DNA from 4 places in the Streptosporangium nanhuense genome. Region 3 is predicted to be linked to each of the others. Evidence: riboswitches for the same ligand, from Rfam matches in the RefSeq annotation. Region 3 holds a riboswitch; each other region holds the start of a gene.
The links. Region 3 has a riboswitch for cobalamin ahead of AC5L38_RS26920 (CbtB domain-containing protein). Riboswitches for the same ligand answer to the same signal wherever they lie in the genome.

Region 1 (5,807 bases), on a different contig from region 3:
GCACAACGGCATCATCGAGAACGCCGACGAGCTGCGCGCCAAGCTGGAGGCCGACGGGGCGATCTTCCTGTCGGAGACCGACACCGAGGTGCTGGCGCACCTGATCTCCCGGACGGTCAAGGAGGCCGACTCGCTGGAGGAGGCCGTGCGGACCGCGCTCAAGCGGGTCGTCGGCACGTACGGGATCGCGGTGATCGACTCCGAGCGCCCCGGCGAGGTGGTCGTGGCGCGCAACGGCAGCCCCATCGTGCTGGGCATCGGCGAGAAGGAGATGTTCGCCGCCTCCGACGTCGCCGCGCTGGTCCGCTACACCCGCCAGGTGGTGCACCTGGAGGACGGCGAGATCGCCGTGCTGCGGGCCGACGGGTTCAACACCTTCGCCAGCGACGCGCGGGAGACGGCCAAGGAGACGCTGACCGTCGACTGGGAGGCCGGGCACTACGACACCGGCGGCTACGAGCACTACCTGCTCAAGGAGATCTCCGAGCAGCCCGACACGGTGGCCAGGACGCTGCGCGGGCGGCTGGACGACCGCTTCCACATCGCTCACCTGGGCGGTCTCAACATGGACGCGCGGGAGACCCGCTCGTTCCGCCGGGTGAAGATCATCGGCTGCGGTTCCGCGTACTACTCGGGCCAGATCGGCGCGCAGCTCATCGAGGAGCTGGCGCGCATCCCGGCCGACGCGGAGCCGGCGAGCGAGTTCCGCTACCGCAGCCCGGTGGTGGAGGCCGACACCCTCTACGTGGCGATCAGCCAGTCGGGGGAGACCTACGACACCCTCGCCGCCGTGCAGGAGCTCAAGCGCAAGGGCGGCAGGGTGCTCGGCATCGTCAACACCGTGGGCAGCGCGATCGCCCGCGAGTGCGACGGCGGCGTCTACCTGCACGCGGGCCCCGAGGTCTCGGTGGCGAGCACCAAGGCGTTCACCTCGACCGCGGTGGCCTTCGCGCTGCTCGCGCTGCACCTGGGCCGGGTGCGCGACCTGTCTCCCGCCGACGGCCGCAGGATCTGCGACGGCCTGCGGAGGCTGCCGGACCAGATCAAGGAGATCCTGGCGCTGGAGCCGCAGATCAAGGAGCTGGCGGGCAGGTACGCCGAGTCGCCGAGCATGATGTTCGTGGGCCGGGTCAGGGGCTATCCGGTGGCCCGCGAGGGCGCGCAGAAGCTCAAGGAGATCTCGTACGTGCACGCCGAGGCGTACCCGGCCAGTGAGCTCAAGCACGGGCCGCTGGCGCTGATCGGCCCGGACATGCCGACGGTGGCGATCGTCCCCGACGACGAGCTGCTGGACAAGAACCTCACCACGCTGGGCGAGATCCGCGCCCGGGGCGGCCGGGTGCTCATGGTGGGCCACCGCGCGGCCGACCCCAAGCTGGCCGAGGACTGCGTCGTGGTGCCCAAGAACGAGACCGAGCTGGACCCGATCCTGCTGTCGATCCCGCTCCAGCTCTTCGCCTACCACGCCGCGGTGGCGCTGGGACGGGACGTCGACAAGCCCAGGAACCTGGCCAAGAGCGTCACGGTGGAGTGACCTCCCCTCGCCCCGGCGCCCCCGTTCCCGGCCCGCCGGGGCGGGGGCGCCGCGCTTCCCGGGGCTTTCGCGAGGCGGCCGTCTCCGACGCCTTGATTCCGGGGTCCTCTCCGGTGGTCCGTGGCCGGGAACGGACGGTTCCCGGAAGTTCGGGCATACCCCACTTAGTCACAGAAAGTGATGTGAAAGTAACCTATGGAATAGGGGGTTCTCGGGGGAAGGGGCGCTCATGCGCCGTAGGAGGTTCTGCGCGCTGGCGGCGGGGGCCGTGCTCGCCGCGGGGTGCGGCGCGGACGGCGGTACCGACCCGGTGGTGAAGCGCCTGTTCATCCTCGAACCGACCGCCGACGGCCACGGCTGGGCCGGGATCGCGGGCAGGCTGGCGACCTCCCTGGTCCAGTCGGGGCTGGTGCGCACCGCGATGGCCGTCGAGCGGGCCGGGCCCCTGGGCTCAGCCTCGCGCGACGCGTTCGGCGCCTTTCGCGGCCCCTTCGCGCGCGAGGGCAGGCTGCTCGTCACCGCGATGCCGATGGTGGCCGCCGCGGAGATCGCCAACACCGCCGCCGTGGTGAACGCCGCCACCCCCATCGCCCGCCTGGTCGGCGACTGGACGGTCCTGGTCGTCCCCTCCGGCTCCCGCCTGCGCACCTTCGAGGACTTCGTCGCGCGGCTGCGGGACGACCCGGCGGGCCTGACGGTCGGCGGCCGGTCGGAGGGCGGCACCGACCACGTGCTCTACGGCATGATCGGCAAGTGCCTCGGGGTGGACACCCGGCTGCTGGAGTACGCGGGCTACCTCGCCCCCGAGGACGCCGCCGACGCGCTCCAGGCCGGCCGGGTGGCCGCCCTGCTGGGATCGGCGCGCGCCCTGCGGCCCGAGATCACCGCGGGCCGCCTGCGGCCCCTGGTGGTCTCCTCCGGCGGCCGGATCGACGGGATCGACGCGCCGACGCTCATGGAGGCCGACGTCCGGCTGGAGTACAGCGACTGGTGCGGGCTGCTCGGCCCCAAGGGCATGAGCCCGGGGGACCGGGACGCCGCGATCGCCCTGTGTGACAGGATCGACGCCGCGCCGCGCTGGCGTGCCCTGTGCGCCTCCCGAGGCTGGAGCCGGGTCTATCTCAGCGGCGACGAGTTCCGCCAGTGGCTCTCCACCGAGACGGCCCGCACCCGGGGTGTGCTTCACGAGCTCGGGCTGTTGAAGTCCTCCGCCACAACTTGTTGGGGTAGTTGCGTCAGACGCCCCTAGATGTAGGATCCTGCTCGTTGCTGGTTCGCCCCGCGAGGGGCGAGGCAAGAGGGAACCCGGTGAGATTCCGGGACTGCCCCGCAGCGGTGAACGGGAACGAAAGCCGTCATTGAGCACTGGGCGAACCATGCCTGGGAAGCGACGGCCGGTAGGCGTGTGTGGTGTGCCCGTGAGTCCGAAGACCTGCCGGTGACGTGATTGTCCAGGGCCTCGTGGGAGGGCCCGCGGAACGAGGCGATCCGGCGTGCCCGGGATCGCTCGCGGACGCGTGCCCATCCGGCGGAGCCGTACGGGGAAGTCCGATCGAGCGAGGGGCACTACGTGACACAGGCATTGGCGGAGACCGCGGCGGGCGGGGCGGGGACCGCGGCGGGCGACGGCGGCGCGAACACCGGGAATGTCAGGAATGCCGGGAGTGCCGGGAACGCGGCGGACGAGCGCAGGCTGGCGATCGACGAGGCCGCCGCACGGGTGATCACCGACCCCGAGAACTCCAGGATCGCCGCCGCGATGCTGGCCGGGCTGATCGCCGACGAGGCCGCCGAGCACGGCGTCCGCGACTTCTCCGACTCCATCGCCGCGACCCACGAGGCGGGGCTGATCCAGGACGGGCTCGCGGAGTTCGTGGCCGCCCACGCCGGGATGCTGGACGCGCTGGTCGACCCGGAGGCCGACGCCAGGTTCGAGTACTTCGGGCTGCGTACCGTCTACGACCGCTACCTGCTGCGCCACCCGAGGACCCGCAAGGTCCTGGAGCGCCCGCAGCACTTCTTCCTGCGGGTGGCCTGCGGCCTGTCCGAGAGCGTCGAGGAGGCCGCCGAGCTGTACGCGCTCATGGCCACCCTGTCCTACCTGCCCAGCTCGCCCACGCTGTTCAACTCCGGCTCCCGCAGGCCCCAGCTCTCCTCGTGCTTCCTGCTCGACTCGCCCCGCGACGAGCTGGAGTCCATCTACGACCGCTACGGGCAGGTCGCGCGGCTGTCGAAGTACGCCGGGGGCATCGGGATCGCCTGGACCAGGGTCCGCTCGCGGGGCTCGCTGATCCGCGGCACCAACGGCCACTCCAACGGCATCGTGCCCTGGCTGCGCACGCTCGACTCCAGCGTCGCCGCGGTCAACCAGGGAGGCCGGCGCAAGGGCGCGGCCTGCGTCTACCTGGAGCCCTGGCACGCCGACGTCGAGGAGTTCCTGGAACTGCGCGACAACACCGGCGAGGAGGCCCGCCGCACGCACAACCTGAACCTGGCCAACTGGATCCCCGACGAGTTCATGCGCCGGGTCGAGGTCGACGGGACCTGGTCGCTGTTCGACCCCAAGGACGTCCCGCACCTCACCGACCTGTACGGCACCGCGTTCGACGACGCCTACCGGGCCGCCGAGGCCGAGGGCCGCTTCACCCGGCAGATCCCCGCCCGCACCCTGTACGGGCGCATGATGCGCACGCTCGCCCAGACCGGCAACGGCTGGATGACCTTCAAGGACGCGGCCAACCGGACCTCCAACCAGACGGCCAGGCCCCAGAACGTCATCCACCTGTCGAACCTCTGCACCGAGATCCTGGAGGTCACCGGCGACGCGGAGACCGCCGTCTGCAACCTCGGCTCGATCAACCTCGCCGCCCACCTCTCAGCGGATCCCGGCGAGGCGATGGACTGGGTGCGGCTGCGCGCGACCGTCCGTACCGCCGTGCGGTTCCTCGACCGCACCATCGACCTGGGTTTCTACCCGACCCCCGAGGCGGAGGCGGCCAACCGGAGGTGGCGCCCGATCGGGCTCGGCGTGATGGGCCTGGCCGACGTGCTGTTCGCGCTGCGGCTGCCGTTCGACTCGCCCCGCGCCCTGGAGCTGTCGACCCGGATCTCCGAGGAGATCGCGCTCGCCGCCTACCGGACCTCCTCCGACCTGGCCGTGGAGCGGGGCCGCCACCCCTCGTACGAGGAGACCAGGGCCGCCGACGGGGTGCTGCACCCCGACCACTACGGGGCGGCGGGGTCCGAGGAGTGGGCGGAGGTCAGGGAGCGGGTCGCCCGGACCGGCCTGCGCAACTCGCTGATGATCGCGATCGCGCCGACGGCCACGATCGCCTCCATCGCGGGCTGCTACGAGTGCATCGAGCCGCAGGTCTCCAACGTCTTCAAGCGCGAGACCCTCTCGGGGGAGTTCCTCCAGGTCAACCGCTATCTCGTCCGCGACCTGCGGGCCCGTGGGCTGTGGACCCCGCTGATCCGCGATGCGATCAAGCGCGCCGACGGCTCCGTCCAGGACATCCCGGAGATCCCCGCCGACCTGAGGACGCTCTACCGGACCGCCTGGGAGCTGCCGCAGAAGGCGCTGATCGACCTGGCCGCCGCGCGCACCCCGTACATCGACCAGTCGCAGTCGCTGAACCTCTTCATGGCCACGCCGACCATCGGCAAGCTCTCCTCGATGTACGCCTACGCGTGGAAGGCGGGTCTCAAGACCACCTACTACCTGCGTTCGCGCCCGGCCACCCGGATCGCGCAGGCCACCGTGGCGGCGCCGGTCGCCGATCCCGGGGCCGTGGCCTGCTCCCTGGAGAACCCCGAGTACTGCGACGCCTGCCAGTAGCCGTCCCTGAAAGCTCCGCGAAAGGCATTTCCCGATGTTGCTCGACCCCGGCATGGATCTCACCCTGCGGCCGATGCGCTACCCCGAGTTCTACGAGCGCTACCGGGCCGCGATCCGCAACACCTGGACCGTCGAGGAGGTGGACCTCACCTCCGACCTGGCCGACCTGGCGCGGATGACGCCCGAGGAGCGCCACCTGATCAACCGCCTCGTGGCGTTCTTCGCCACCGGCGACTCGATCGTGGCCAACAACCTCGTTCTGAATCTCTACCAGCACCTCAACGCCCCCGAGGCGCGCCTGTACCTCAGCAGGCAGCTGTTCGAGGAGGCGGTGCACGTCCAGTTCTACCTGACGCTGCTGGACACCTACCTGCCCGACCACGACGAGCGGGTCAAGGCCTTCGCCGCGGTCGAGCACATCCCCTCGATCCGGGA
Region 2 (5,807 bases), on a different contig from region 3:
ACGGGCTTCGCCGGAGACCGTTCCGGCGAAGCCCCGCGCCCGCCGGCCGTGACGCGCGGTCGGAGGTCGCGACGGTCCGTGCGCAGGAGCCCCGGCCGCTGACGAAGGGCGGCCGTGGGCCGATGCACGGACGGCCAACGGTCGGCTACGACGGCGCCCATCCCGCCGAGGTCCCTCGCTCGCTCCGGCTCCCGCGTCGAAGAAGCCACCCGGCCGCGGGGACCCGACGTCCCGGATCGGTCAGGGGCGGCCCGGATCGGCCCCCCGCGACGGGCGCGCCGCGCCGCCCCCGGTTCGGCGGCGGCCCGGTGCGGCCCGGTGCGGGCCGACGCGTCACGCGGGATAGCGGCGGGGGGTGAACACCACCCGGCTGCCGTCACCCCGCTCGGCCACCCGCGTGGTGGACGAGCCCACCAGCAGCAGGCAGCGCATGTCGATCGCGTCGGGGTCCAGGTCGCCCAGGGTGGTGACGGTCATGCTCTCCCGGGGCCCGCCGACGTCGCGGCCGACGACCACGGGGGTCTCCGGCGCCCGGTGCTCCAGCAGCAGGTCCCGCGCCGCGGCCACCTGCCAGGTACGGCTCTTCGACGCCGGGTTGTAGATCGCCAGGACGAGGTCGGCCTTCGCCGCGGCGCTGATCCGCCCGGCGACCACGTCCCAGGGCTTGAGCAGGTCCGACAGCGACAGCACGCAGTAGTCGTGGCCGAGGGGCGCACCGGCCCTGCTCGCCACCGCGTGCGCCGCGGTCAGGCCGGGCAGCACCCGTACCGGCACGTCCGCGAACCTCGGCTCGCACGCCACCTCCAGCACCGCGCTGGCCATCGCGAACACCCCGGGGTCGCCCGAGGAGACCACGGCCACCCTCGATCCGGCCGCTGCCAGCTCCAGCGCGTGCGCGGCCCGTTCGGCCTCCACCCGGTTGTCGGTGGGGTGGCGGCGCTGGCGCGGGTTGGGCGGGACGCGGTCCAGGTAGGGGCCGTACCCGACGAGCTCGTCGACACCGGCCAGAGCCTCCTGCGCCTCCGGAGTCAGCCACGGCCGCCCGGCGGGGCCGAGCCCCACCACGACCACCTCGCCGCGCGCCCTCACGTCGCTCACGCTCCCGGCCCCGGTGACGGGCGCGGGGCCCGCCGCGTTGACGGGGCTCGGGATCAGCGCCAGCGAGAAGTACGGGACGCTGCTGGGGTCGACCTCGGCGAGCGGGGCCAGGCGCTGCTGCCCGGTGGTGGCGCGCTCGACGTACCAGGCCTCGTCGAGCCGTCCGGCCTCGGCCAGCGCGTCACGGACCTTGGTGAACGTACGGCCGAGTTTCAGCACCGCCGCCGAGTCGGTGGACGCCAGGCGCTCGGCGAGCACCTCCGCCGGGAGCGTTCCGGGCAGCACGGTCAGGACCTCGTCCCGCTCGACCAGCGGGCGTCCCAGGACCGCCGAGGCGCCGCTCACCGACGTCACGCCCGGCACGACCTCGGTGACGTAGCGGTGCGACAGGCGCTTGTGCATGTGCATGTACGAGCCGTAGAAGAGCGGGTCGCCCTCGCACAGCACCACCACGTCGCGCCCGGCGTCCAGATGGGCCGCCAGCCGCACCGCGCAGGCGGCGTAGAAGTCGTCGATCGCCCCCTGGTAGCCGCCCGGGTGGTCGGTGGTCTCGGTGGTGAGCGGGTAGATGAGCGCCTCCTCGACCTGTCCCTCCCGCAGGTAGGGCGCGGCCACCGAGCGGGCGATGCTCCGGCCGTGGCGGGCGCTGTGGAAGGCGATCACATCCGCCTCGCCGATCAGGCGGGCGGCCTTGACGGTCACCAGTTCGGGGTCACCGGGTCCGAGTCCCACGCCCCACAGCCGTCCGGTCACGCGTCCGGTCACGTCGTCACTCATTCTTCCTCGCTCGCGATCGCGTTGATCGCGGCGGCGGTCATCGCGCTTCCGCCCCGCCGTCCGTCCACGACCAGGTACTCCAGGTTCGCCGGGTGCTCGGCGAGGGCCTGCTTGGACTCGGCGGCACCGATGAAGCCGACCGGGACGCCGAGGACGGCGGCCGGGCGGCCCGCGCCCTGCTCGACCATCTCCAGCAGCCGGAACAGCGCGGTCGGCGCGTTGCCGATCGCGACCACCGAGCCCTGGAGCCTGTCGCGCCACAGCTCCAGCGCGGCGGCGCTGCGGGTCGTGCCCAGTTCCGCGGCGAGTTCCGGCACCCGGGGGTCACCGAGGGTGCAGACCACCTCGTTGCCCGCGGGCAGACGCCGCCGGGTCACCCCGGAGGCGACCATCATGGCGTCGCAGAGCACCGGCGCGCCCGCGAGGAGCGCCTCGCGCGCCGAGGCCACGACCCCGGGTGACCAGCGCAGATCGCTCACCAGGTCGACCATCCCACAGGCGTGGATCATGCGGACCGCGACCCGGGCGACGTCGGCGGGCAGGCCGGAAAGGTCGGCCTCCGCGCGGATGGTGGCGAAGGAGCGGCGGTAGATCTCCGCGCCGTCGCGGACGTAGTCGATCACAGTTCCCCTCTGGCGGCCGCCAGCGCGGCCGCGGTCTCCTCGATGCCGGAGCAGGTCAGGCCGGTGCCGTCCAGCTCCAGGCGGTAGCCGTCACCGGTGGCGACGACATCCGCGACCCGCCCCCTCGGACGGCCGCAGCGCCTGCCGCAGCCCGCCCAGTGCACGGGGAGCGTACCGGTGCCCCGCCCGCTCCCGGACGGCGGGGCCGCGCCGATGGCTGTCGCGACGGCGGCGTCGGCCTGGACGTCGGCCAGGGACTTGGCGCAGCCGGGACGGCCGGTGCAGGCCGTCACACCGATCCACGGCGAGGCGGGGTCGACGACCAGCCCGGCGGCCTCCAGGCGGGCGGCCGTGCCCGCGACCTCGGCGCGGTCCAGGCCGGGCAGGACCACGCCACGCCACGGTGTGAGCCGGATCTCCCCGCCCGAGGCCGCGTCCGCGAGCAGCAGCGCCCGCTCGGAGGTGAGCCGCCCCAGCGGGATCGCCACCCCGAGCGCGACTCTCGCGCCTTCGTCGCCGTTCCCGTTTCCCGTTCCGTCCGTACTCCCGATGACGCCGACCGGCCCGAGGGTCACGACCCGCGTTCTCACCGGGGCGAAGGGGGGCGTACCGGAGACCCCGAGGGCGGTTCGCACCCGGGCGGCGATCAGGGAGGGGCCGTCGGGGAGTTCGGCGATCCGCCAGGCGGTGACGTCCCGGGCGGCCAGCTCGTCGAGGAACGCCTCCGCGGCGGCGAGCAGGGCGGTCACGGCTCCGTCCAGCGGGACGCGCAGGCCGGTGTCGGTCCCGGCGAGGACCAGCGCGGCCTCGTCCGGTCCGGTGGGCAGGATTCCCGCGTCGGCGCCCAGGCCGGCCACGTCCCCCCGGCCGTCGTCGAGGGCGAACATGAAGCGCCCCGGCAGGGCGGCGAGGGCGGGACGGGCGCACAGCCGCCGGTCCAGCTCGCTGATCAGCGGTGTGACGTCGACGATCCCGCCGCCGCGCGGATGCTCCGATCCGGCCGGATCGGTCGGCCCGGTCGGTACGGCTGGATCGGCTGACCCGGCCGGTTCGTCCAGTCCGGTCAACGGGGAGGCGAGGATGTTGCGGATCCGCTCGTGTGTCGCCGAGGGCAGCAGGCCCGCCTTCGCCATGCGCGCGGCGAACCCGCTCCCCCTCCCGCTGTCCGTGACGCCGTCCGGGTCCTCCGGGCCGAGGCCGCGTACCTGGACGTTCGCGCGGGAGGTCAGCTCGATGACGCCGCCGCCGTACGCCGAGGCGGCTTCGGCGAGTTCGCGCAGCTGGGAGGGGGTGAGGCGACCTCCGGGCACGCGGACGCGGGCCAGGCCGCCGTCCGCGGCGGCATGGACCTGGAGCGCCCCGGGGCACGCGTCGAGTCGCGATCGTCCGGAAAAGTCGGCAATGGACACTCGAAGGATGTTAATGCCAGTTTCTTGCAACGAACCGGACTGCCGTAGTGTCATCGGTGGCGACGGCAAAGGGAGGAAGCCGGTGTGATTCCGGCGCGGTCCCGCCACTGTAACCGGGGAGCGAACCCCACCCGGGCCACTGTCCGACGACGGGCGGGAAGGCCGGGGTGAGCACCGATCCGGGAGCCAGGAGACTCCAGCCGTCGCGGCCGACGACGACCCGGGGCGAGGACCCCGAGGGAGGAAGCTCCGTGCGCTCTTCGCCGTTCCCCCGCGACATCGTGGACACCGCGTACATCGTGGACACCGTGGCATCGCCGTTCCCCCGCCACGCCGCGCGCTTTTCGCCGCTCGACCGCCACACCGTGGCGGCACCGTCCCCCCGCCATGCCGTGGCGTCGCCGTTCCTCCGCCATGCCGTGGCATCGCCGTTTTCCCGCCTGTCCTCCCGCCACGCCGTGGCGCCCCTGGGCCGTACCGCCCTTCCTCTCCTGGAGTGTGGCGCGTGATCCTCCTGCTCTCGACCTCCGACACCGACCTGCTGAGCGCTCGCGCGAGCGGCGCCGACTACCGGCTCGGCAACCCCGCCAGGCTCACCGCCGACGACCTCCCGCCGCTGCTGGAGGGCGCCGAACTGGTCGTGGTACGCCTGCTGGGCGGGCGCCGCGCCTGGGAGGAGGGGCTGGACGCCCTGCTCGCCGGTCCCCGGCCCGTCGTCGTGCTCGGCGGCGAACAGGCGCCCGACGCCGAGCTGATGGAGCTGTCCACCGTGCCCGGCGGGGTCTGCGCCGAGGCGCACGCCTACCTCGCCCACGGCGGCCCGGCCAACCTGACCGAGCTGCACCACTTCCTGTCCGACACGCTGCTGCTCACCGGCCACGGGTTCGCCGCGCCCGAGCCCACCCCCACGTGGGGGACGCTGGAGCGCGAGGCGCGAGACCAGGAGGGACACGACGGGCCCGTCGTCGGGGTTCTCTACTACCGGGCCCACCACGTGGCCGGGAACACCGCCTTCGTCGAGGCGCTCTGCTCGGCGATCGAGGACGCGGGCGCGCGGGCGCTGCCGGTGTACTGCGCCTCCCTGCGCACCGCCGAGCCCGGCCTGGTGGAGGTCCTGCGTACGGTGGACGCCCTGGTGGTGACCGTGCTCGCGGCGGGCGGCACCCGTCCGGCGACCGCGTCGGCGGGCGGGGACGACGAGGCCTGGGACGTCGGCGCGCTCGCCGAGCTGGACGTGCCGATCCTGCAGGGCCTGTGCCTGACGAGCAGCCGGGCCTCCTGGGAGGAGAACGACGACGGCCTGTCCCCGCTGGACGCCGCCACCCAGGTCGCGATCCCGGAGTTCGACGGGCGGATCATCACGGTGCCGTTCTCCTTCAAGGAGATCGACGAGGACGGGCTCACCGTCTACGTGGCCGACCCCGAGCGGGCCTCGCGGGTGGCGGGCATCGCGGTGCGCCACGCCGCGCTGCGGCACATCCCGCCCGCCGAGCGGCGGCTGGTGCTGATGCTGTCGGCCTACCCCACCAAGCACGCCCGCATCGGCAACGCCGTCGGCCTGGACACCCCGGCCAGCCTGGTACGGCTGCTGGCCGCGCTGCGCGAGCGCGGCTACGACATCGGCGCCGAGGACGAGCTGCCCGGGGTGACCGGGCAGGACGGCGACGCGCTCATCCACGCGCTGATCGCCGCGGGCGGGCAGGACCAGGACTGGCTCACCGAGGAGCAGCTCGCCGGGAACCCGGTGCGCATCGCGGCGAGCCGGTACGCCGAGTGGTACGCCACCCTGCCCGCGGACCTGCGCGCCCGGATGGAGGAGCACTGGGGTCCGGCGCCCGGCGAGCTGTTCGTGGACAGGTCGCGCGACCCGGAGGGCGAGATCGTGCTGGCCGCGCTGCGC
Region 3 (5,807 bases):
CTTGTGCCAGGAGACCGGTCCGCCCTCACCGGAGTCGCCGAGCACCCGCAGTGCCCGCTCCTCGCCGATGCGCCACTTGGCGGACTTCACGAACTGGAAGACCCCGATCGGCCAGCCCTGGTTCCAGGCGCGCAGGGCCAGGCCGAAGGCGGCGGTGGACTTGCCCTTGCCCGGCCCCGTGTGGACGATCAGCAGCGGCCGGGTGCGGCGCTGCCTGGTGGTCAGGCCGTCCTCGGGCACGCTGACGGGTTTGCCCTGCGGCATCGTCGCCCTCCCCTCACTGTCGTACGGCTCACTGTCATACGGCTGTCATGCGGCGCGGCGTCCCTACCCGCCGGTCGTTTTCGTGCGGCACGCCGTTCTCGCCGGTCTCGCCGTTCTCGCCGTCCTCGGCGGCCCTTCGCGGTCACGCGGCGCCGCGCCGCTCGCGGACCATCCCCGCCAGGTCGGTGAGGTCGTCGAGGCGTACGGTCTCCGCGCCCATCCGCGCCGCCAGCGAGGCGGCGAGGCCGAGGCGCACGTGGCCGCCCTCGCAGTCGACCACCACACCCGCGACCCCGGCCAGCAGTCCCGCCGCGCGGTGGGACTCCTCGACGGTGCCCGAGGTGGCCCGCCCGTCGGTGACCAGGACCACCAGCGGGCGCCTGGAGGGGTCGCGCAGGCGCTCGACCCGCAGCACCTCCGCGGCCCGCAGCAGGCCCGCGGCCAGCGGGGTACGCCCCCCGGTGGGGAGCTCGCGCAGCCGGGCCGCTCCGGCCTCGACGGAGGAGGTCGGCGGCAGGACCAGGTCGGCGCGGGCGCCGCGGAAGGTGACGAGCCCGACCTTGTCCCGGCGCTGGTAGGCGTCGAGCAGCAGGCCGAGCACCGCGGTCTTGACCGCCCGCATGCGCTGCCTGGCGGCCATGGAACCGCTCGCGTCCACCACGAACAGCACCAGGTTGCCCTCGCGGCCCTCGCGGACCGCCTCCCTGAGGTCACCGCGCCGCAGCAGCAGTCCCGGTCCGCTCCTGCCCCGCGCCACCTGGTACGGGGCGGCGGCGCCGACGGTGGCCCGCAGGTGGAGGGAGCCGGTGTGGCCCTCGGGGACCCGGGCCCCCGTGGTGCGGCCCAGGGGCGTCCTGGCGCGCGACCGGCGGCCGGGTGCTCCGGCGCCGACGCCGGGGACGGTGAACAACCGGGTCCTGCCCCCGGGCTCGGCGTCGAAGGTCCGCTCGCGGGCCGGTGCTCCCCCGGCCGCCTCCCGCGCCTCACCGGGGTTCGCGGCGGAGGTGGTGGTGGAGTCCGGGGACTCTCCCGTCCCGGGCCCGGGACCACCCGGGACGTCCGGGCCCTCCTGGGTCCCGGACCGGGGGGCGTCCCCGCCGGAGTCGCCCCGGCCGTCCGAGGTGGCGTCCTCGGCCTCGGGGCCGCCGTCGGGCGCCGGTCCGTCCGGCCCCCCGTCGGGGTCGGTGCCCCCGGGGCCGCCGGGGCCGCCGGGGTCGTCGGGCTCCTCGGGGTCGTCGGGAATCCGGTCCAGGAGGTCCTGGAGCTTGGACTCGTCCAGGCCCGGCGCGTCGAAGGGGTCGCGGCGGCGGCGGTGCGGGAGCGCGAGCCTGGCCGCCTCCCGTACGTCGTCGGCGGTGACGAAGGCGCGGCCCTGCCAGGCGGCGTGCGCGATCGCCGCACCGGCGGTGACCAGGTCGGCCCGGAGCCCGTCCACCTCGAACCCCGCGCAGACGGTGGCGATCCTGAGCAGCGCCGCGTCCGGCAGCACGACGTGGGGCACCCTGGCACGCGCCTCGGCGATGCGCGCGGCCAGCGCCCGCTCCTCGTCCGACCAGGCGGCGGCGAAGGCGTCGGGGTCGGTCTCGTAGGCCAGGCGGCGCCGTACCACGTCCACCCGCTGGGACGGCTCCCGCGAGGCCCGGACCTCCACGGTCAGCCCGAAGCGGTCGAGCAGCTGCGGGCGCAGCTCTCCCTCCTCGGGGTTCATCGTCCCGACCAGCAGGAACCTGGCCGCGTGCCGCACCGACACCCCCTCGCGCTCGACGTAGCAGGTGCCGAGGGCGGCGGCGTCGAGCAGCAGGTCCACCAGGTGGTCGTGCAGGAGGTTGACCTCGTCCACGTACAGGACGCCCCGGTGGGCGCTCGCCAGGAGGCCGGGTTCGAAGGACTTCACGCCCTCGGTGAGGGCGCGCTCGATGTCGAGGGAGCCGACGAGGCGGTCCTCGGAGGCGCCGACGGGCAGCTCGACCAGGCGGGCGGGCCGCGCGGCGCCGTCCCGCGCCCCGCCCGGCTCGGCTCCGTCCGGCTGAGCTTCACCGGGCTGGGGCTCCGTTCCCGTACGGGCCTCGTGCGGCCCGTCCGGGCAGCCGGGGTCGGGGGCGGCGGGGTCGCAGGAGAAGCGGCAGCCGGCCACCACCTCGACGGGCGGCAGGAGCGCGGCCAGCGCCCGCACGACCGTGGACTTGGCGGTGCCCTTCTCCCCCCTGACCAGCACTCCCCCGACGCGGGGGGAGACCGCGTTGAGGATCAGCGCGAGTTTCAGGTCCTCCAGCCCCACGATCGCGGTGAAGGGATAGCGGGAGTCACGCACCTTCGGGATCTCCTGTCCGTCTCGTCGGGTCAGTCGAGTCAAGGGGTCGCCGGGTGCTCGAACCGTCGGCGAACCGTCATGGGAAGTAGCTGAGCCGCCAGTGCCCGCCGCGCCCGGTGAGCGTCACACGGGCCAGTGGCGCGACGTCGACGCGCCAGAACGACCGGGCGGGGGCGCCGAGGGCGTGGACGACCGCGGCGCGGATGACCGCCGGGTGGGTGATCGCGACGGCCCTGCCGGGGGCGCGGGCGGCGAGCCAGCCGGACACCCTGGCCAGGAGCGCGGTGACCGGTTCCCCGCCGTGCGGCGCCGCGCCGGGGTCGCCGAGCCAGGAGGCGAGCGCCTCGGGCTCGGCGGCCTCGACCTCGCCGAGCGTCATCCCGCTCCAGCGGCCGTAGTCGCAGTCGGCCAGCAGCGGATCCCGCTCGGCCCGCAGGCCGAGCGCCGCCGCCGTCTGGACGCAGCGCAGCTCGGCCGGGCAGGCCGCGGGTCCCGGGCCGAGGTCCCGCGCCATCCCCTCGGCCCGGCGCAGGCCGCGTTCGTCGAGTGGTTCGTCACCCGGGAACGCGGCCCGTACCGTTGCCGAGGTGGAGGCGTGGCAGACCAGGAGCAGGCGGGTGACCCCCGAGGGGGTCGTCACACCGGGCCGCGCCTGCGGGCGGCGAAGGCGAACAGCGCGCCGACACCGGCCCAGAAGACCACCTGTGTCCCGATGGAGGCGACCCGGAAGTCCCACAGGAGGTCGGCGGGGAAGCCCTGGGGCACCTCCGAGATCTCCGGCAGGAGGATCCAGGCCGCGACGACGGGAACCAGGAGGGTGGCGCCCGCCGACAGCCAGCGCACCCACGGCTCGCTCCGCGAGGCGTAGCGGTAGGCGGCGACGGCCGCGGCGACGGCGAGGATCCCGATGACCACCGCGACCAGGTAGAGCACGGTGCGCTGGTTGATGGTCTCCGGGTCGCCGACAGCCGGCGGGTTGGCTGGATATTTCACGAAAGGGATGAGGACGACGGAGGTGAACGCGGCGGCGGCGAGGCTCACCGCGAGCACCGGTTCCGAGCGGGGCCCCGCCCGGCCGCGTACGGCCGCGTAGACGAGGGAGAACAGCCCTCCGACCGCCAGGCCGTACAGGCCGAGGGCGAGGAAGAGCCCGAAGCGCTGGCCGTCCCTGCTGACCAGGGCCTCCTCCTCGTCGTGGGAGTGGGCGGCGGCACCGGTGTCGTCGTGTGATCCGGCCGGGGCGGCGGCCGCGGCGGCCGCCTCCTCCAGCGCGATGGCCTGGTCGATGCGCGGTTCGCCGACGGTGTAGGCGAAGACGGCCGCGAGCAGCCCTGCGAGCAGTCCGGCGACGAGGCCCCGGACGATGAGTTTGGTGATCACCTGTGGCTCAGTGGCACGGAACGCCGAGCAGATGACGCCCGTCGTGCATGAGTTCGTGCAGGTAGTTTCCCGCCTGGGAGATCGCTCCCTGGTCGAAGGTGACCAGGTAGGCGAGGAGCAGCAGCACCGGTACGGCGAGCAGCCAGCGGGTGAGCGAGGGCCATGGGATGGGCTGAACGTGCGGTGCCGAGATCTGGCTCACGGCTACCTCCTCCGGGATTGACGCGTCCCTTTTCGTAGGTCGGTGGCGGCCGAGTGTGACCTGGCTTCCGGCTCCGGGGAGCCGGTTACAGTGGCGCGACCGCACCGGAATCTCACCGGATTTCCCTCGCACCGCCACAAAACACCCGGAACGTATCCCGGTTCTCCGTCCCTCGTCAATCCGAGTGTCCGGTTTGCCGGGATCCGGTCAGCGTGGGGTCCAGGCACGCCGAAGGAGGGGGCGGCCCGGCCGGGCCGCCCCCTCCTTTCAGGAGGTCACTGCTCGCCGGTCAGCGCCGTCACCAGCTCCGCGGCGGTACGGCAGCGGTCGAACAGCTCGCCCACGTGGGCCTTGGTGCCGCGCAGCGGCTCAAGGGTGGGGACGCGCTGCAGCGACTCGCGGCCGGGGATGTCGAAGATGACCGAGTCCCAGGAGGCTGCGGCCACCGACTCGCTGTACTGGCTCAGGCAACGGCCGCGGAAGTAGGCCCGGGTGTCGTTGGGCGGCACCTCGATCGCCCGCTGGACCTCTTCCTCGGTGACCAGGCGCTGCATGCGGCCCCGGGCGACCAGCCGGTTGTAGAGCCCCCGGTCGGGACGGATGTCGGAGTACTGGAGGTCGACGAGCTGCAGGCGCGGGTGCGACCAGGGAAGGCCGTCACGGGTGCGGTAGCCCTCCAGGAGCTCCAGCTTGGCCACCCAGTCGAGCTCCCGGGACAGCTGCATCGGGTCCTCCGCCAGGCGGGTGAGGACCGACTCCCAGCGCTCCAGGATGTCCTTGGTGGGCTCGTCCAGGCCGTTGGCGCTGCGCTCCTCGGCGTACTTGCGGGCGAGCTCCAGGTACTCCATCTGCAGCTGCACCGCCGTCAGCTTGCGGCCGTCGCGCATGGCGATCTCGTACTTCAGCGTCGGGTCGTGCGAGACCGCGCGCAGGGCCTGGACGGGGTTGTCCACGGCCAGGTCGCGGGTGAAGTAGTTGTCCTCGATCATGGCCAGGACGAGCGCGGTCGATCCCAGCTTCAGGTAGGTCGAGATCTCCGACATGTTGGCGTCGCCGATGATGACGTGCAGGCGGCGGTATTTCTCCGGGTCGGCGTGGGGCTCGTCCCGGGTGTTGATGATCGGCCGCTTGAGCGTCGTCTCCAGGCCCACCTCGACCTCGAAGAAGTCGGCCCGCTGGCTGATCTGGAAGCCCTCGCCCCGGGAGTCCTGGCCGATGCCGACCTTGCCCGCGCCGGTGACGACCTGCCGGGAGACGAAGAACGGCGTCAGGTGCCTGACGATGTCGGCGAACGAGGTGGCCCGGCGCATGAGGTAGTTCTCATGGCAGCCGTAGGAGGCGCCCTTGTTGTCGGTGTTGTTCTTGTAGAGCTGGATCGGGGCGTTGGCCGGCATCGCCGAGGCGCGGACCGCCGCGTCGTGCATCACCCGCTCGCCCGCCTTGTCCCAGATCACCGCCGCCCGGGGATTGGTGCACTCGGGCGTGGAGTATTCGGGGTGGGCGTGGTCGACGTACAGCCGGGCCCCGTTGGTGAGGATCACGTTTGCCAGGCCGAGGTCCTCGTCGGTCAGCTGGCTCTGGTCGGCCACCTCCCGCGCGAGGTCGAACCCCCGTGCGTCCCGCAGCGGGTTCTCCTCCTCGAAGTCCCAT
Region 4 (5,807 bases), on a different contig from region 3:
CGAGCTTGAGAGAACGAGCACACTCGTCAACGAGGCCAGTTATACGGAGAAGACGGGAAGAGCGCTTCTAAGCGTGGTCAGCGAGCAAGCACAACAGGCGGGATGGGCTGCCTTCGACGCAGGATGGGCCAAGAGGGCGAGGCAGCTTTTCAAGAAAAGCCTGTCGGCCGCCACCGATGCCGGAGACACCGCTCTTCTTGCCAACTCGCTGGCGTTCCTGGCTTATCAGAAAGTGAGTTACGGCTCTCCGGGGATTCAGGAAGCGGATGCTTCGTGCCGGGTGGCGGAGCGAGGGACTCCCTCTGCGGTCAGGGCACTCCTGCTGGAGCGGGCGGCATGGGCGTACGCGTCTGAAGGGCAGAGATACCAGGTTGAGGTCGAAAGAGCCCTCGAAGAAGCCGGTAGGGCACTTGAGGAGAGCAGTGGCGAGCCAAATCCAGATTGGGCGCTCTGGGTTGACCGGCTCGAACTTCAGATCATGACGGGACGGTGCTGGGTCGCGCTGAATCAACCCGTTAAGGGTATTGCCGTTCTTGAGGATGCCCTCTCGAAGTACGAGGACACCCACGCCCGAGACAAGTCCCTCTATATGACCTGGCTTTCAGAAGCGTATCTAGACGCCGGGGAGATCGAACGCGCATCTGCCGCGCTGAGTCAGTCACTGAGCCTTTCCGTGGATGTCGCGTCAATTCGTCCACGCCAGCGCGCCAGTGCCGTTCTTGAGCGACTTGAGAATCATAGGTCGCTGCCATCTGTCGCCGAACTATTCGACCGTATGGCTATGCCGTCGTCTTTCTCAGCCATTCCAAGTACGGAGCCGATCCACCGTCAATCGATGTGAAGGTCACTTCAGGGTTGTTCCACGGATGCTCGGATATCAAATGTGACTCCAAGTCCGAGTAGCGATCCGCGGTCGTCCTCAGGAAGATCTGCCACTCTTCCCCTTCGCCTATTTTCCCCTCATGCCAGAAAACAGACTGTGCAGGCCCGAAGACTTGACCCGATGCTGCCAATTTCGCACGGATGGCAGATCTGAGAAGATTCATCGCCGCATCACGGCTGTCCACTGTGGTCGAAACCTGAAGGTAGCCAGTCATGTGGCCAAGCCTAGATCACTTCCCTGTATCCGGTACAGAAGAGTGAAGATGGCTTCCGGGCGGCTGGAACGCAGTCTTATGAAGTCACTCCATTTCACGATGAGCCCGTTCCTTGGCGACCTTGCGAGCAGTAGCGATGTGTTGCCGAGCAGACTCGGTCCAGAAGGGGGCGCCGCGTCGGTGGCCGCTTCCTGCATAGCGCCACTTGGACAGGGGGAGCATGGTCTCCTCGGCAGGGCGGGTTATGCTCGTGGCGCGGTTGGTTCTCCCGGCGCCGTTGCGGTGCCGGGAGTCGTAAGAGGGAACCCGGTGTGATTCCGGGGCTGCCCCGCAGCGGTGAGTGGGAACGAACGCCGTCATTGGCACTGGGTGTGTGCGCATCTGGGAAGCGACGGTCAGTAGGGGTTGTGTGTGGTGCCCGCGAGTCCGAAGACCTGCCAGTCGCCCGTGCGCCGTCCGGTGTGCGGTGATCCGTGGCCTCGTGGGAGGGCCTGGGATGCGTCTTTCGCATGTCCTCGCTCGCGGCCGTGGGTCGGCATGGCATGAGCCGAGGGAAGGACGCCATGAGCAAGGTCACCACGACTGTTTTGGGTTACCCCCGTATCGGGGATCGTCGCGAGTTGAAGCGGGCGACGGAGGATTACTGGGCTGGGCGGGTCGATGCCGCCGGTCTTCAGGGGACGGCCGCGGGGTTGCGGCAAGGGGTGTGGCGGGAGCTGTCGGGGGCGGGGCTGGATGCGGTGCCGTCCAACACGTTCTCGCTGTATGACCAGGTGCTGGATGCGATCGCGCTGGTGGGCGCGGTGCCTGAGCGGTTTTCCGGGGCGGCGGATCCGTACTTCGCGATGGCCCGGGGTGCCGAGGGGGTGGCGCCGCTGGAGATGACCAAGTGGTTCGACACCAACTACCACTACCTGGTCCCGGAGCTGGGCCCCGAGACCCGGTTCCGGCTCGACTGGAGCAAGCCGCTGGCCGAGCACGCCGAGGCGCGGCGGCTGGGCGTCGAGACCCGGCCGGTGCTGGTCGGGCCGCTGTCGTTCCTGTTGTTGGCCAAGTCCACCGAGCCCGGCTTCGCGCCGCTGCGGCTGCTGGACGGCCTGCTGGAGACCTACGCCGAGCTGCTGGAACGGATGGCCGCGGCGGGGGTGGCCGAGGTGCAGCTGGACGAGCCGGTGCTCGCCGCCGACCGTACAAAGGAGGAGCTGGCCGCGTTGCGCCGGGCCTACGTGCGGCTGGGTGAACTGAGCAGCCGCCCCCGGCTGCTGGTGGCGACCTACTTCGGCGAGATCGGGCCCGCGCTGGAGATCCTGGCCCGCGGCCCGGTCGAGGCCGTCGGCCTGGACTTCGTCTCGGCGCCCGGCAACCTGGAGGCGCTGGCCGCCGTCGGCGGGCTGCCCGGCAAGACCCTCGTCGCCGGGGTCGTCGACGGCCGCAACGTCTGGCGTACCGACACCGCGAAGGCGCTGGCGACCTGCGCGGCGCTGCTCGGGCTGAGCGACCGGCTGGTGGTGAGCACCTCCTGCTCGCTGCTGCACGTCCCGCTCGACCTGGACGCCGAGACCTCGCTGGACCCGCGGCTGCGCGGGCGGCTCGCCTTCGCCAGGCAGAAGGTCGCCGAGGTCGTACGGATCGGCAGGGCGCTGAACGGCGAGGAGGTCATCGCGGGGGAGAGCGCCGCGGAGCGGTTCCTCAACCCCCGGGTGCGGGCCAGGCTGGACGCCCTGGGCGAGGGCACCTCGCGCGCCCCGCACGCCGAGCGGCTCGCCGTGCAGAACGCCGACCTGGGCCTGCCGCCGCTGGCCACCACCACCATCGGGTCCTTCCCGCAGACCGGCGAGGTGCGCCAGGCCCGCGCCGCCATGCGCTCGGGCGAGATCGACAGGGCCGGGTACGAGCGCAGGATGGAGGCCGAGATCGACCGCGTCATCGCGCTGCAGGAGGACATCGGCCTGGACGTGCTGGTGCACGGCGAGCCCGAGCGTAACGACATGGTCCAGTACTTCGCGGAGATGCTGGAGGGCTACGCCGCCACCGAGCACGGCTGGGTGCAGTCGTACGGCAGCCGCTACGTCCGCCCGCCGATCCTGTTCGGCGACGTCTCGCGTCCCGAGCCGATGACGGTGCGCTGGGCCTCCTACGCGCAGTCGCGGACGAAGAAGCCGGTCAAGGGCATGCTGACCGGCCCGGTGACGATGCTGGCCTGGTCCTTCGTCCGCGACGACCAGCCGCTGGGCGAGACCGCCAGGCAGGTGGCGCTCGCCCTGCGCGACGAGACCCGCGACCTGGAGGCGGCGGGCATCAGGATCATCCAGGTCGACGAGCCCGCGCTGCGCGAGCTGCTGCCGCTGCGGCGAGCCGACCGCGAGGCCTACCTGGAGTGGGCGGTCGCCGCGTTCCGGCTCGCCACCAGCGGGGTCGCCGACAGCACGCAGATCCACACCCACATGTGCTACTCGGAGTTCGGGGAGATCATCGGTGCGATCGGCGACCTGGACGCCGACGTGACCAGCGTCGAGGCGGCCCGCTCCCGGATGGAACTCCTGGACGACCTGCGCGCCTTCGGCTACGCGCGCGGCATCGGGCCCGGCGTGTGGGACATCCACTCGCCCAGGGTGCCCTCGGCCGGTGAGATCGAGACCGCCCTGCGCACGGCCGCGGCCTCGGTGGATCCGGCCCTGCTCTGGGTCAACCCCGACTGCGGCCTGAAGACCCGCGGCTACCCGGAGACGGAGGCCAGCCTCAGGAACATGGTCGAGGCGGCCCTGCGTGTCCGGGCGGAAGCGGTCTAGAAGCTGTTCAGAGTTCGGATCATGTGGTTGAGGTGAGGAGCCTCAGCCACATGACCGAGCCTCGGGGACAGGGGCCGGTCTCGTGGCCTGCCGGGGTTCTGTCGTAGCGGGTGGCCGGCCCCAGCCAGGGCTTGATCTTCTGGAAACGGTGTTCTGGAAACGGTGTTCGGCGGTGTCGCGCCGCCGGTAGCGCTCCGGCCCGCTGAACTTTTCATCTTCCGGTCTTCTTCCGGTTGGCCCGCCGATCGGTCCTCTCCGGGGTGACCGCGGCGATCCGGGGCGACTCCTGGTGAGCGCGCAGACCTCGCTCGGGCGGCCGAGGGGCGATGTCCGGCCCTTGCGGGAAAATCGCCGGCGAAGGAGCTTGATTCACTAGCCTTTCGCCCATGGACATACCGGGCGTGGACTTGAGCGTGCCGAGTGCGGCGCGCATATACGACTACTTGCTGGGCGGTAAGGACCACTTCGCCGCGGATCGCGAGGCCGCCGACGTGGTGCTCCGGGCCGTGCCGAACGCGCGCGAGAACGCCAGGGCCAACCGTGCCTTCCTGGGCCGGGCCGTGCGCGTCCTCGTCGACGCGGGCGTCCGCCAGTTCCTCGACATCGGCGCCGGGTTGCCGACGCAGGAGAACGTTCATCAGGTGGCCCAGCGCGTGGCGCCGAACTCACGGGTGGTCTACGTCGACAACGATCCCGTGGTGCTCGTCCATGCCCGCGCGCTGCTCGCCGACAACCCCGGCACGAGGGTCGTCCCGGCCGACATCCGCGACCCGGCAGCCCTCCTCCAGGACTCCACGGTCCAGGACTACCTGGACTTCACCCAGCCGGTGGGGGTGTTGCTGCTGGCCGTCCTGCACTTCATTCCCGATGACAAGGAGGCGGCCAGCATCGTCGCCGAGCTCCGTCGCCTCCTGGTGTCCGGCAGCCACGTGGTCATTTCCCACGGCCACCCCGGCGAGCTGACCGGAGACCTGGCGAGGAAGGGCCACGAGCTGTACGGCCACACCCGTCAGGGAGGCGCCGTCGGCCGCACCCGCGCGGACATGGCCGCGTGGCTGGAGGGCCTGGAACTCCTGGCTCCGGGCATCGTCCCCGTTCAGGGCTGGCGTCCCGAGGACGACTTCGACCCCATCCCCGACCCCGCGAAGCCCGGCGTCTTCGGCATGGTCGCCAGAGTTCCGTAGGGGCACGCCCCCTCGAGAGACGTCCGCCGGGTCCCGATGGGGACCGGTTCCAGGTTCGCGAAACGGCCGGGCGAGCACATCCAGCTGCCGGGCGAGCACACCCAGCTGCAGGCCGCCCGCGCACCCGCCCTGCCGCGGTGGCCGCCGACAGGGCCTGCTCCTCTCGCGGCAACCGCGTCCACCTGCTCCGACGCCACGTCGAGGCCGTCATCCCCGAAAAGGGCGACCGGGCGGCCGACCGTGGGAAACGTCGCTCCCGAGGCTCGGCCGAAGAGGCCGTCACGCCTGACCGGCTCCCGAATCTTTCATGACTCGAATGTTTACTGTTAGGAAACTTTCTTTTATATTCGAGTCACCCCCCAGCGAAGGAGCAGGACATGCGCAGAACGGTCACCTTCCTCGCGATGGCGATCATCGCCGTCGCCTCGACCGTGTTCGTCGCGTCACCCGCCAACGCGCACGGCTACATCTCGTCGCCGCCGAGCCGTCAGGCCATGTGCGCCCAGGGCCGGGTCACCGGCTGCGGCGACATCATCTACGAGCCCCAGAGCGTGGAAGGTCCCAAGGGCCTGAAGAACTGCCACGGCAACGTCGGCCGGTTCTCGCAGCTCAGCAACGAGAGCAAGGGGTGGCCGGCGACGAGTGTGGGCAACTCGGTCACCTTCAACTGGGTGCTCACCGCCCGCCACGCCACCAGCACGTGGGAGTACTTCATCGGCAACACCCGCATCGCGGTG

Region 1: linked by a shared signal. The riboswitch ahead of AC5L38_RS03015 (ribonucleoside-diphosphate reductase subunit alpha) and the one ahead of AC5L38_RS26920 (CbtB domain-containing protein) in region 3 are both predicted to bind cobalamin.
Region 2: linked by a shared signal. The riboswitch ahead of AC5L38_RS29885 (cobaltochelatase subunit CobN) and the one ahead of AC5L38_RS26920 (CbtB domain-containing protein) in region 3 are both predicted to bind cobalamin.
Region 4: linked by a shared signal. The riboswitch ahead of metE (5-methyltetrahydropteroyltriglutamate--homocysteine S-methyltransferase) and the one ahead of AC5L38_RS26920 (CbtB domain-containing protein) in region 3 are both predicted to bind cobalamin.

The regions. Positions count from the first base shown of each region.
Region 1 is NZ_JCADBG010000001.1:722,915-728,721, forward strand. It holds gene glmS (glutamine--fructose-6-phosphate transaminase (isomerizing)) at 1-1,534, shown strand, start outside; gene AC5L38_RS03010 (tripartite tricarboxylate transporter substrate-binding protein) at 1,764-2,783, shown strand; cobalamin riboswitch at 2,788-2,988, shown strand; gene AC5L38_RS03015 (ribonucleoside-diphosphate reductase subunit alpha) at 3,105-5,372, shown strand; gene AC5L38_RS03020 (ribonucleotide-diphosphate reductase subunit beta) at 5,407-5,807, shown strand, end outside.
Region 2 is NZ_JCADBG010000017.1:211,194-217,000, forward strand. It holds gene AC5L38_RS29870 (precorrin-2 C(20)-methyltransferase) at 334-1,875, opposite strand; gene AC5L38_RS29875 (precorrin-8X methylmutase) at 1,872-2,498, opposite strand; gene AC5L38_RS29880 (ferredoxin-like domain-containing protein) at 2,495-3,907, opposite strand; cobalamin riboswitch at 3,954-4,126, shown strand; gene AC5L38_RS29885 (cobaltochelatase subunit CobN) at 4,413-5,807, shown strand, end outside.
Region 3 is NZ_JCADBG010000015.1:53,678-59,484, reverse strand. It holds gene cobO (cob(I)yrinic acid a,c-diamide adenosyltransferase) at 1-264, opposite strand, end outside; gene AC5L38_RS26935 (VWA domain-containing protein) at 407-2,575, opposite strand; gene AC5L38_RS26930 (histidine phosphatase family protein) at 2,652-3,215, opposite strand; gene AC5L38_RS26925 (CbtA family protein) at 3,212-3,955, opposite strand; gene AC5L38_RS26920 (CbtB domain-containing protein) at 3,963-4,157, opposite strand; adenosylcobalamin (AdoCbl) riboswitch at 4,175-4,308, opposite strand; gene dop (depupylase/deamidase Dop) at 4,433-5,807, opposite strand, start outside.
Region 4 is NZ_JCADBG010000023.1:104,379-110,185, reverse strand. It holds gene AC5L38_RS34780 (NsdA family TPR-like regulatory protein) at 1-841, shown strand, start outside; gene cutA (divalent-cation tolerance protein CutA) at 780-1,046, opposite strand; cobalamin riboswitch at 1,341-1,553, shown strand; gene metE (5-methyltetrahydropteroyltriglutamate--homocysteine S-methyltransferase) at 1,661-3,886, shown strand; gene AC5L38_RS34765 (SAM-dependent methyltransferase) at 4,273-5,070, shown strand; partial or broken gene AC5L38_RS34760 (IS5-like element ISDge16 family transposase) at 5,178-5,333, shown strand; gene AC5L38_RS34755 (lytic polysaccharide monooxygenase auxiliary activity family 9 protein) at 5,448-5,807, shown strand, end outside.